Regions from separate parts of the Bradyrhizobium sp. Kon58 genome, predicted to be linked through region 3. Evidence: predicted binding sites of a transcription regulator. Region 3 holds the regulator's gene; each other region holds the start of a gene.
What was found. Region 3 encodes LexA, which represses DNA repair genes until DNA is damaged. Its sites were predicted from a motif close to TGTTCNNNNTGTGTTCNG; they were not measured.
Positions count from the first base shown of each region.

Region 1: a site for LexA is predicted at 790-807, ahead of recA (recombinase RecA). Genes of this name have one in related genera too.
Region 2: a site for LexA is predicted at 1,114-1,131, ahead of AC0L20_RS24710 (DNA recombination protein RmuC). Genes of this name have one in related genera too.

Region 1 covers NZ_JBVVOT010000002.1:456,654-460,615, reverse strand. Annotated here, with positions in the region: gene AC0L20_RS06015 (hypothetical protein) at 455-622, opposite strand; gene recA (recombinase RecA) at 900-1,988, shown strand; gene AC0L20_RS06005 (hypothetical protein) at 2,092-3,081, shown strand; gene AC0L20_RS06000 (hypothetical protein) at 3,170-3,962, shown strand, end outside.
Region 2 covers NZ_JBVVOT010000016.1:145,314-149,275, forward strand. Annotated here, with positions in the region: gene AC0L20_RS24710 (DNA recombination protein RmuC) at 1-1,082, opposite strand, end outside; gene def (peptide deformylase) at 1,254-1,778, shown strand; gene fmt (methionyl-tRNA formyltransferase) at 1,913-2,836, shown strand; gene truA (tRNA pseudouridine(38-40) synthase TruA) at 2,836-3,573, shown strand; gene dapE (succinyl-diaminopimelate desuccinylase) at 3,737-3,962, opposite strand, start outside.
Region 3 covers NZ_JBVVOT010000007.1:96,148-100,109, forward strand. Annotated here, with positions in the region: gene AC0L20_RS14890 (molybdopterin molybdotransferase MoeA) at 189-1,400, shown strand; gene lexA (transcriptional repressor LexA) at 1,576-2,277, shown strand; gene AC0L20_RS14900 (hypothetical protein) at 2,742-3,176, shown strand; gene AC0L20_RS14905 (GAF domain-containing protein) at 3,399-3,962, shown strand, end outside.

The sequences.
Region 1 (3,962 bases), on a different contig from region 3:
TGCTGCCATGGGGGAAACGTGGCGCACCGGCAACGGGGTGGCATCATGGACAACGTAGAGCGGTCATTCGCCGCCGCGACGGCGGCTGGCTTCGTAGTGCTTGTGATCGGCATCGGGTTGCTGGTTCTGCTGTAGGCGATGTTGGGTGCCGGGACGGCTCCGGGGGGTGGAAAGGCCCGTGCGCGCCTTTTAAAAAACACGAAAACAACCCCATGCACAGTAGCCTGCCGGAAAATTACCTCGTTCAATCAATGAGTTAGTGGTAGTATTTAGATACCTTATCGCCTCGGATTTCACCTCCAAGGCCCTGCGAATCCCCATTCCCGTGCCGATCTCCGTGAGATCAATGCGGTCGCTCGGGCACCGTCGCCAGCGCGGTCCCGGCGCCAAACACCGCCGCCTGCCGAGTCGGTAGGCCTGCTCGGTCAGCTCCTAAGCCCTCGTCGTGGCCGCTTTAGTGAACCTTGATCGCGTCCAGCGGCAAACGGAGCTCGGCGGCACGCTCTTCGCGGTCCTTCTTGCGGAACTCGTTTTCCTTGCGCTCGAACTTGCGCATCTCCTCCTGCGCCGCCTCCAGCAGTGGATTGCGCCGGCTCGTATCGTGATGCGTGTTGTTCGTCATGACTGAGGTCCCCAGAGTTGCGGTCCCGTCCAAGACTCCCATGCAAGAGTCCCATCCCAGAGAAGGCCGCAGACCGCGAAAAGGTTCGGTGCCGCAGGATTACGGAATTCTGACGGCGCGCAGGGCATCCGTCTTTGATGCGGGTCATTTAACGCGCAAATCCCCAAAAGAACATATTGCGAACCTAGAACAAATGGGGTACATTGATTTTATCGCCGCGCCGCCTTGCCAGCCGTTTGTCCCTCTAGCGAATCCTCGCCATAAGGAGCACGACCCAATGTCCACCACTGCCCTGCGTATCGTCGAAGGATCTTCCATGGACAAGAGTAAAGCTCTGGCCGCCGCGCTCTCCCAGATCGAGCGGCAGTTCGGCAAGGGCTCGGTGATGAAGCTCGGCAAGAACGACCGTTCGATGGATGTCGAGGCGGTCTCATCGGGCTCGCTCGGGCTCGATATCGCGCTCGGGATCGGCGGCCTGCCGAAGGGACGCGTCGTGGAAATCTATGGGCCGGAATCCTCGGGCAAGACCACGCTGGCGCTGCACACGGTGGCGGAAGGGCAGAAGAAGGGCGGCATCTGCGCCTTCATCGACGCCGAGCACGCGCTCGACCCGGTCTATGCACGCAAGCTGGGCGTCAACATCGACGAGCTCCTGATCTCGCAGCCGGACACCGGCGAGCAGGCGCTGGAAATCTGCGACACGCTGGTGCGCTCCGGCGCGGTCGACGTGCTGGTAATCGATTCGGTCGCGGCGCTGGTGCCGAAGGCCGAGCTCGAGGGCGAGATGGGCGATGCGCTGCCGGGTCTGCAGGCCCGCCTGATGAGCCAGGCGCTGCGCAAGCTGACGGCGTCCATCAACAAGTCCAATACCATGGTGATCTTCATCAACCAGATCCGCATGAAGATCGGTGTGATGTACGGCTCGCCGGAAACCACCACCGGCGGCAACGCGCTGAAATTCTATGCCTCCGTCCGCCTCGACATCCGCCGCATCGGCGCGATCAAGGAGCGCGACGAAGTGGTCGGCAACACCACGCGCGTCAAGGTCGTCAAGAACAAGCTCGCGCCGCCCTTCAAGCAGGTCGAATTCGACATCATGTACGGCGAGGGGGTCTCCAAGATGGGCGAGATTCTCGATCTCGGCGTCAAGGCCGGCATCGTCGAGAAATCCGGCGCCTGGTTCTCCTATGACAGCCAGCGTCTTGGCCAGGGCCGCGAGAATTCGAAAGCGTTCTTGAAGGCCAATCCCGACATCACCGCCAAGATCGAGACCTCGATCCGTCAGAACTCCGGTCTGATCGCCGAACAGATTCTCGCCGGCAGCCCCGAGCGTGACGCCGACGGCGAGGAGCCGGGCGACGAGTAAGCTTCAACAGTAGAGTTTTTCGCGAGGAGCGGGCGCTGAGGACGTTGAGTTGCCGACGTCTTCGGCGCCTGTTTCGTTTTGCGTGGGGGCACCGGGTGGTGCGATGAAGCGTCTGATCTTGACCAGTTCGTCCGGAGGCCAGCTCGCACGATCCGGGTTGGCGGAGCTTGTCATCTCATCCTCGTTTCACTTTGAGTGGGGACCGCTGCCCTCGCCCGAGAAGCTCGCAGCCTATTTCGCGCCGCGTTCGGCGAATCTCGGGCCGGGTGATCATTGGTCTGATTGGGGCATCCGCTGGCCCAAGAGCATCAAGGATCGCAAAGACTTGTCGCTTGCGGACTTCTGCGAGCAATATGACGTGGTTGAACTTTGGTTCGACCCAGCTCCCCGGGATCAATTGCAGCTCGTCTGCCTGCTGGACCACCTCAGCTCCTGCTCCTCGCTGGTGGGAAAGCTTAAACTTCGACTTGTGGCATCCGAGCTGACGACAGCACACGGTGAGGATCTCGCTGCATCCGAGCCGCACATTCATGTCGTGCCTGTTAGGGCCCAGGAGTTCGAGACTGCCCGGTTGGCGTGGGCGGCCTACCGCGCAATGACCCCTGAGGCGTGCGTCGATCTCCTTTACCAGGATCTCAGTGCATTGCTGATGCTGCGCCCGGCCTTGCTCGATCTCTTGGCAGAACTCCCGTCGCCTTCGACGGGACTCGGTGCGACCGAGATGCGGTTTTTGGAGATGCTTGCCAGAGGGTTTGCGAACACGGGTGCGTTGTTTCACCTGTGCTCGCATCGGCGCACGTTCGTGTTTGGAGAGACTGAGTTGGGTCGGTTGCTCGACGGGCTCGCGCTTGGCCCCAAGCCCGCAGTGGCCGGATTGGACGACGAACTGCGCACGATCCACCGCGAGAATCACAGGGATCGGCATGCCGCATATCTCCGCAGCCGACTGTCACTGACCGAGTTCGGGGAGGCTGTCCTGGCTCACCAGGAGGATTTCAGTCGCCACAATCCGATCGACCGCTGGTGGGGTGGCACGCATCTGACCAATGATCGGCTGTGGCGTTACGGCTCTGTTTTGACGAAGCCATCGTGAAGTCATGGGCATGACGCACCTTGTTTCGACGACAGATTTGGCCGTTGCCGACGCCACGCAGCGCGCCGGACTCCTTTGAGGGGTGATCGTGTCACATCTGATTCTGACCACGAACCATCTTGCGGCAGACACGCTTCGCCAGTCCAAACTGGCGAATATCGCGCTCGGCTTCTACACGCGCTTCGTCTGGAGGAAATTGCCTTCCGCAGAGCAGCTTTTAATGGGGCTGGAGCGGCGGTCGGCAAAGCACTGCAATCCAGGCGATCATTGGCTCGACGACGTTTGTCGGGACTGGCTGGAAGGTTTCGGCACGCGCGATATCGGTTTCTTCGAACTCTGCACGAAGTTTGACTCGATCGAATTGTGGGTTGATCCTCGACCAAACGATCAGCTCGTACTCGTCTGGCTGCTCGACCTGCTTCGCCCTTACAAGGAGATCACGACGAAGCTCAGCCTGGTGCATACGGATGACAAGGTCGCCAACTATGCTCCAGAGTCTGTCGCAAAATGGAAGCTGCCGGCCTTCAAGGTGACCGACAACCATTTGGTTACGGCCAGCCGCGCCTGGAAGGCCTATCGGGCTGAAACGCCAAAGCCCTGTTTCGATCTTCTGATGACGGATCTGACGATGCTGCCGAGACTTCGACCGGCACTCATTGCGTTGCTTGAAGAGCTTCCGGACAGCGTGACGGGCCTAGGTGCCAGCGAAATGGATATTCTGGACTTTGTGAATGACGGGCACACGGACCCGAGGCGTGTCACCGAAGCGTGGTGGATGCGCGATGTGTTCGACGAAAACGACGCGCGCGATGCTTTGCTCGAATTGGGGGCACATTCGGCGCCGGCGGTCCTCCTGGGCGATCCGGCGTTCGACAATGAGG
Region 2 (3,962 bases), on a different contig from region 3:
TTCTCGATCTTGTCGGCGGAGATCAGAACTTGCCGCACGTCTTCGTTGGCGTCGGCAAAATGCTTCTGGAGCTTCAGCACGCGGTCGCGCAGGCGGCCGAGGTCGTCGCCGAGCTTGATCACCTCGGTGCGGATCTGGTCGGCGGCGTCGCGCATGCGCGCGTCCTTCATGATCTGCTGCATCACCTGGATCGCCAGCATCAGCAGCGACGGCGACACCAGCACGACCCGGGCGCGATACGCCTTCTGGATCACGTCGTCGAAACCGTCGTGGATTTCGGCGTAGACCGATTCCGACGGCACGAACATCAGCGCCATGTCCTGGGTCTCGCCGGCGACGAGATATTTCTCGGCGATGTCGCTGACATGCTTCATCACGTCTGCGCGCAGCCGCTGCGTGGCGATCCGCTTTTCCTCGTCGCTGCGCGCGTCATGCAGCGCGGTCATCGCCTCCAGCGGAAACTTCGCGTCAATGCAGAGCGGCCGCTGGTCGGGCAGGAACACGACGCAGTCCGGACGCTTGCCGGTCGAGAGCGTGAACTGGAACTCGTAGGCGCCCTTCGGCAGACCGTCCTGGACGATCGCCTCCATCCGCGCCTGACCGAAGGCGCCGCGCGACTGCTTGTTGGCGAGCACGTCGCGCAGGGTCGTCACCTGCGTGGTGAGGTCGGTGAGGTTCTTGTGCGCGCTGTCGATGATGCCGAGCCGCTCGTGCAGCGCGCGCAGGCTCTCCATGGTGTTGCGGGTGGTGTGCTCCATGGACTGGCCGACGCGGTGGGTCACCGAATCCAGCCGCTCGTTGACCGCGCGTGCCATGTCGGCCTGGCGGCCGGCCAGCGTCTGGGTCATGGCGTCGACCCGCCCCGAAGCCTCGCTCTGGGCATGCAGCATCTGGCTGATGCGCTCCTCGAGTTCGTCGGCGCGGATGGCGTTGGCCATCGCGAGTTCCGCCCCGCGCCGGGAGGAGCCGGCGATCACGACGGCGATCACCACCATCAGGATGAGGACCAGGGCGCCGAAGCCGATCAGCGCGTCCACGGTGCGCACCGGCCAGTCGCCGAGCATGAAAATGATCTCGTTCATGCCCCTGCTTCTAGCCGATTCGCTGGGCGGCACGAACGAATAGCGAACATTTAGTGTAAATGCCCCGTTAATTTTTATGGTTAACGAAAGGCGAAGTTTTATGGTTAGCGGAGGGTTAACGGGGTTCCCGGCCGGATTGACCGCATCGAACGCGCGGCTTAAATCGCGGCCATGGCCCTCAGAGAAATCATCATCCTGCCCGACAAGCAGCTGCGTCTGGTCTCCAAACCGATCGAGAAGGTCACGCCGGAGATACGCAAGCTTGCCGACGACATGTTCGAGACCATGTACGACGCGCCCGGCATCGGGCTCGCGGCGATCCAGATCGCGCAGCCGTTGCGGCTGATCACCATGGACCTCGCCAAGCCCGACCAGGACGGCGAGACCAAGCCCGAGCCGCGCGTCTTCATCAATCCGGAAATCATCGCCTCCTCGCAGGACCTGTCGGTCTACGAGGAGGGCTGTTTGTCGATTCCCGAATATTACGAGGAGGTCGAGCGCCCCGCCAAGGTGCGGGTGCGCTACATGGATCTGGACGGCAAGGTGCACGAGGAGGACGCCGAAGGCCTCTACGCCACCTGCATCCAGCACGAGATCGACCATCTCAACGGCGTGCTGTTCGTCGACTATCTGTCAAAGCTCAAGCGCGACCGCGTGCTGAAGAAATTCGAGAAAGCCGCCAAGCGCGCGGAGTGAGTAGGGTTCTCTCTCGTCGTCATGGCCGGGCTTGACCCGGCCATCCACGCCTTAATTGCTTTGCCGCCAAGACCGTGGATGCCCGGGACAAGCCCGGGCATGACGGAGAAACAAGCCTTACCGAGCGCCGCCACATGCCCCTCCGCCTGATCTTCATGGGCACGCCCGATTTCTCCGTGCCGACGCTGCTCGAGCTCGTCGCGCATGGCCATGAGATCGTGGCCGTGTATACGCGCGCGCCCAAGCCCGGCGGCCGGCGCGGCCTGCAATTGCAGCCGACCCCGGTGGAAGAGGCCGCGCGAAAGCTTGGCGTGCCGGTGCTGACGCCGAAGACGTTGAAAACGCCGGAGGCGCTGGAAGAATTTCGCGCCTTCGACGCCGATGCCGCTGTCGTCGTCGCCTATGGCATGATCCTGCCGCAGGCGATCCTCGATGCGCCAAAGCTCGGCTGCTACAATCTGCACGCCTCGCTGCTGCCACGCTGGCGCGGCGCTGCTCCCATCAACCGCGCGATCATGGCCGGCGATGCCGAGACCGGCGTGATGGTGATGAAGATGGATGTTGGCCTCGACACCGGCGACGTCGCCATGGCCGAGCGTCTCGCGATCACGGACAATATGACCGCGCTCGATCTGCACGATCGTCTGTCCCGGCTCGGTGCCGATCTGATGGTGCGCGCCATGGCCGCGCTCGATCGCGGTGGGCTTCAACTCAAGCAGCAGAGCGAGGACGGCGTCACCTATGCCGCCAAGATCGACAAGGCCGAAGCGCGGATCGACTGGACCCGGCCCGCGCGCGAGGTGCTGCGCCATATCAACGGCCTGTCGCCTTTTCCCGGCGCCTGGGCCGAGCTTGAGAATGCGCGGATAAAAATCCTGCGCTGCGAGCTGGCGAAAGGCACGGGCGCACCCGGCGAGGTGCTCGACGATCACCTCACCATCGCCTGCGGCGAGGGCGCAATCCGTCTGATCGAGCTCCAGCGCGAAGGCAAGGCGCGCATGCAGGCCGCGGACTTCCTGCGCGGCGTGCCGCTCAAGCCGCCGATGCGGCTGGCCTGATGCCCCGCTACAAGCTCATCATCGAATATGACGGCGCGCCGTTTTTCGGCTGGCAGGTGCAGGAGACGCTGCCCTCGGTGCAAGGTGCATTGGAAGCCGCGGTGAAGGCGATGACCGGCGCCGATGCGCGCGTGCACGGCGCCGGGCGCACCGATGCCGGCGTGCATGCGCGTGGCCAGGTCGCGCATGTCGATATCGACAAGCAGTTTCCGCAGGGTCGTTTTCGCGATGGGTTGAACGCGCATCTGCGCCCGCATCCTGTCGCCGTGCTCGAAGCGGACATCGTGCCTGATAGTTTCGAGGCGCGCTTCTCGGCCGTGAAGCGCCACTATCGCTACCGCATCGTCAACACCCGTGCCAATCTCGCGCTCGATGTCGGCCACGCCTGGCGCGTGCCGCGCCGGCTCGATGCCGATGCGATGCATGCGGCGGCACAACGCCTGCTCGGCAAGCACGATTTCACCACCTTCCGCGATACCGAGTGCCAGGCCAAGTCGCCGGAGAAGACGCTCGATCAGCTCGATGTCGTGCGCGACGGGCGCGAGATCAATATTCTCACCTCGGCGCGCTCGTTCCTGCACAGCCAGGTGCGCTCGATGGTGGGGTCGCTGATGTGGGTCGGCGAAGGCCGCTGGACCGCCGACGATCTCTCCGCAGCGCTCGCCGCGCGCAACCGCGCCGCCTGCGGCATCGTCGCCCCGCCGGACGGGCTGTATCTGATGCAGGTGGATTATTAGAGCGCGAGGCTGGAAACTCTCGCCACGCCCACCGTTGTCATTCCCCGCGAAGGCGGGGAATCCAGTACGCCGCGGCCTCTCGGATCAATGACTGCTGTCTCGGATTACTGGATCGCCCGGTCTAGCCGGGCGATGACAGCGGAGGGTTTGGCGGCAATGGAGCCTACCCGAAATACCTCGCCAAAATCCCGCGATACACCTGCGTCAGCTGCTCCAGGTCCCTGACCGGCACGCGTTCGTCGACCTGGTGCATGGTCTGGCCGACCAGGCCGAACTCGATCACCGGACAATAGCTCGAGATGAAGCGCGCATCCGAGGTGCCGCCTGAGGTCGACAGCTCCGGCTTGCGGCCCGTCACTTCCTCGATCGCGGACACCGCGAGTTCGGTG
Region 3 (3,962 bases):
CCATGACCACTCTCCTGCCGATCTGTCGGGTTCTTCGGATCATGCCACGACGCGCGCGATCCTGCCTTCGGAACAATGTGAAGCGGCGGGATGACTGCGCGCGCTCAGCCGTTTTTGCCTCTGCGCCCGCGCTCGGCTAGAAGATTTGCGGAACATTCGCCCGAACGTGCCGAGCAGGAGTTTTCGCCGTGGCCTTGATGCCGGTTTCTGACGCGCTTGCCGCGGTGCTGGCGGGTGCAGAGCCGCTGCCGGAAGAAATGATCTCCCTCGACGAGGCCTACCATCGCGTGCTCGCGCGTGACGTCGCGGCGCGGCGCACGCAGCCGCCGCAGGCGATGTCGGCGATGGACGGCTACGCGGTGCGCGCGGCTGATGCCGCGACGATCGATTCGGAGCTCACCGTCATCGGCGAAGTCGCGGCAGGCCGACCGTTCGCGGGGACGGTCGGCGCCGGCGAGGCCGTGCGGATCTTCACCGGCGGCGTCGTTCCCGGTGGCGCGGACGCCGTCGTGATCCAGGAGGACACGGTCGCTGCCGGCAAGCGCATCACGATCAAGGAAGCCGCGATCGCCGGTCGGCACATCCGCCCCGCAGGCGTCGATTTCCGCGAGGGCGACGTGCTCCTGCGCAAGGGAAATCGTCTCACCGAGCGCGACCTCGCGCTCGCCGCCGGGATGAACCATCCGCACCTTGGCGTTTTCAGACGTCCGAAAGTCGCGATTCTCGCCACCGGCGACGAGCTGGTGATGCCGGGCACCACGCCCGGCCACGGCCAGATCGTCTACTCCAACGGCTACGCCCTGCACGCGCTCGCCCGCAGCGAGGGCGCCGAGACCATCGACCTCGGGATTGCCGCCGACACGCTGGACGCCACCACCGCCGGCATCCGCCGCGCCCGCGAGAGCGGCGCCGACATCCTGATCACGACCGGCGGCGCATCGGTTGGCGACCACGATCTGGTCCAGCAGGCGCTGCGGGACGAAGGCATTGCGATGGCGTTCTGGAAGATCGCGATGCGGCCAGGCAAGCCGATGATGCACGGGCGGCTCGGCGCAATGGAGGTGATCGGCCTGCCGGGCAATCCCGTGTCGTCCTACGTGTGCGCGTTCCTGTTCATGGTGCCGCTGATTCGCGCCCTGTCGGGCCGTTCGGTGATTCACCATCGCAGTGAACGCGCCGTGCTCGGCCGCGACGTCGGCGCCAACGACCAGCGCGAGGACTATCTGCGCGCGCATCTGGAGGAGCGTGACGATGGCACGCGCGTCGTTCTTCCCGTCAACCATCAGGACTCTTCGCTGCTTGCGAATCTCGCTGCAGCACAGGTACTTCTCGTGCGCGCACCGTTCGCGCCGAAGGCCGAAGCCGGCACGGCTTGCGAAGTGTTGCGGCTCCCCGTCTGAGCGTCCGGCAATGCGCGTTCCGCGAACTTTGCTCTGTTCACGGTAAATTAAGCAGTTGCGGAACATGTATCGAACATATAGTGTCCGTTCATGATTTGTTTCGAGTATGTAGCGGCTTATTGCCGAACTCTGCGTCTCGGAATCGGACGACATCAACCGGGGGACTTTGGTCGAGATGTTAACGCGCAAACAATACGAGCTTCTGCGGTTCATCAGTGAACGTCTGAAGGAAAGCGGCGTGCCGCCCTCCTTCGACGAGATGAAGGATGCGCTCGATCTGCGCTCGAAGTCGGGCATCCATCGCCTGATCACGGCGCTCGAGGAGCGTGGCTTCATCCGACGCCTGCCCAACCGCGCCCGTGCGATTGAAGTCATCAAGCTGCCGGAGCTCCAGGCAGCCGCCGGCAGCCGCCGCGGCTTCACGCCGAGCGTCATCGAGGGCAATCTCGGCAAGGTGCGTGCGAGCTCCAGCCTGCCCGCGGACGACGGCGAACGTCCCGTCGCGGTACCGGTGATGGGCCGCATCGCGGCCGGCACGCCGATCGAGGCGTTGCAGACCCGCAGCCATACTATCAGCGTACCGCCTGACATGCTCGGCTCGGGCGAGCATTACGCGCTCGAAGTGCGCGGTGATTCCATGGTCGAGGCCGGCATCCTTGACGGCGACATGGCGCTGATTCAGCGCAACGAGAGCGCCGATACCGGCGACATCGTGGTGGCGCTGATCGACGACGAGGAAGCGACGCTGAAGCGCTTCCGCCGCCGCGGCGCCTCGATCGCGCTCGAGCCCGCCAACGCGGCTTATGAGGTCCGCATCCTGCCGCCCAACCGGGTGAAGATTCAGGGCAAGCTGATCGGGCTTTACCGGAAGTACTGATACCGGGCGTCCTTGATACCGGGAGTACTTCATGCCGGAGGTGCTTGGCGCCTCGCGCGCTTCCGATCGGCATCGCCGGTCAGAAATTGGAACGGATCATCGTCCGCTCCGGCTGGGTAGTCTTTCTGGTTCTGCACAGACTATCCGGCCCCTCCTTCGGCGCTGGCTCCTCGCGACGCCCACGAAGCGGCACTGGTTCGCGGCGCAAGTGTTCGAGGAAACAGCGGCCGGCGACCAAGCTCGACCGTTGCAGTCAAGCCGGCGATATTCCCGCACGCGCCTCCCGAATGCATCGCAACTCGCTTTGTTCCTATTGAATTCGGGAAAGATAATGTGATCGCGGCTCGCGGAAAGCAGCCGCAGATTTGCCCACAACCAAGCAGAGCGTTCATGCTTCAACTCTGATAGAGGCCTGCGCCTCGATTAAGAGACGCGGGTTGCTATCCCAGCATGAGGAGCACCCGATGTGTGACTACAGCCTGCATGCCGTCGCGTCGCGCCCCGCCGAAGTCGGCGAGACGATCGTCACGACAAGCTTCCGCGGCACCTCGACGCGCGGCTTCGCCTCGGCAGCCGATCCGTCTGTTGCCGTCTGCCTGCTGCCGGGAACGGAGCTCGCCTTCGCCGACGACGTTCGCTACGACAATCGCTGGATCTGGACGCGCACCATCAATTCCCGCGTGGGCAAGTTCGGCAAGATCGACCCGCACGTTCCCGACCGCCATCATGACGCGATCGAATTCCCGGACGGCAAATACGTGCTGGTGACGCAGCTCGTCGAAGGTCAGCGCGCGACCGTGTTGCAGCTGCCGGTAACTCAGTCGGTCGCCGAGCGAGAGCACAAGGCGCAGATTATCGCCGACCGGCAGCCGACCGTCAGGCACCTGCCGATCGGCTGACACAGCCTCCCCCGGCTACGAGGTCGGGGGGTTAGGATTGAATTGCCATCGCCGGCCGTGGCCGGCGAGATGGTATGGCTCGCGTCCGCGAAATCCAATCGGATGGACCAAGCCCGCACCTCTCCGCCGCACGAAGTTTGAGCCGCCCTGCCTGAATTTTGAACGTCCGCTTCGCAGCCAAATGACCGATGCTGTCAGGGCTTGAGACGGCGGACACGCTCGATGAAAACCTTCCTTCGCGTCGTTGAACTCTGGGTGCCCGATCGGACGCGCACGCGGCTGGAGTTTGGTGGCGGTCTCTATGGCGAAGGGCTGTCCGCGTTCAAGGCCGTCAGCGAAGAGCTGCACTTCGGATATGACGAGGGACTTCCGGGCAAGGCCTGGGCCGCGGGCCACCCCGTGATCCTCACCAAATTCGCCAACTCATATTTCAAACGGACCGATCAGGCGCTCGCGGCCGGCCTCACCTGCGGCGTCGCGGTGCCGGTGTTTGCGGGTGAATTCCTGCAAGCCGTCATGGTGCTGTTCTGCGGCGAGGACGAAGCGCATGTCGGGGCGATCGAGCTCTGGCACAACGACCCTGATGCCTCCCACGAGATGGGGCTTGTCGACGGCTATTACGGCACCGCCGACATGTTTGAATTCAACTCCCGCCACACCAAATTTCCTCGCGGCTTTGGCCTGCCTGGCCGCACCTGGAAGGCGGGCCTGCCGCTGATCATAAAGGACCTGCACGACGCCAGGAGTTTTCTGCGCTGGGAGGACGCGGCCAAGGTCGGGATCAAT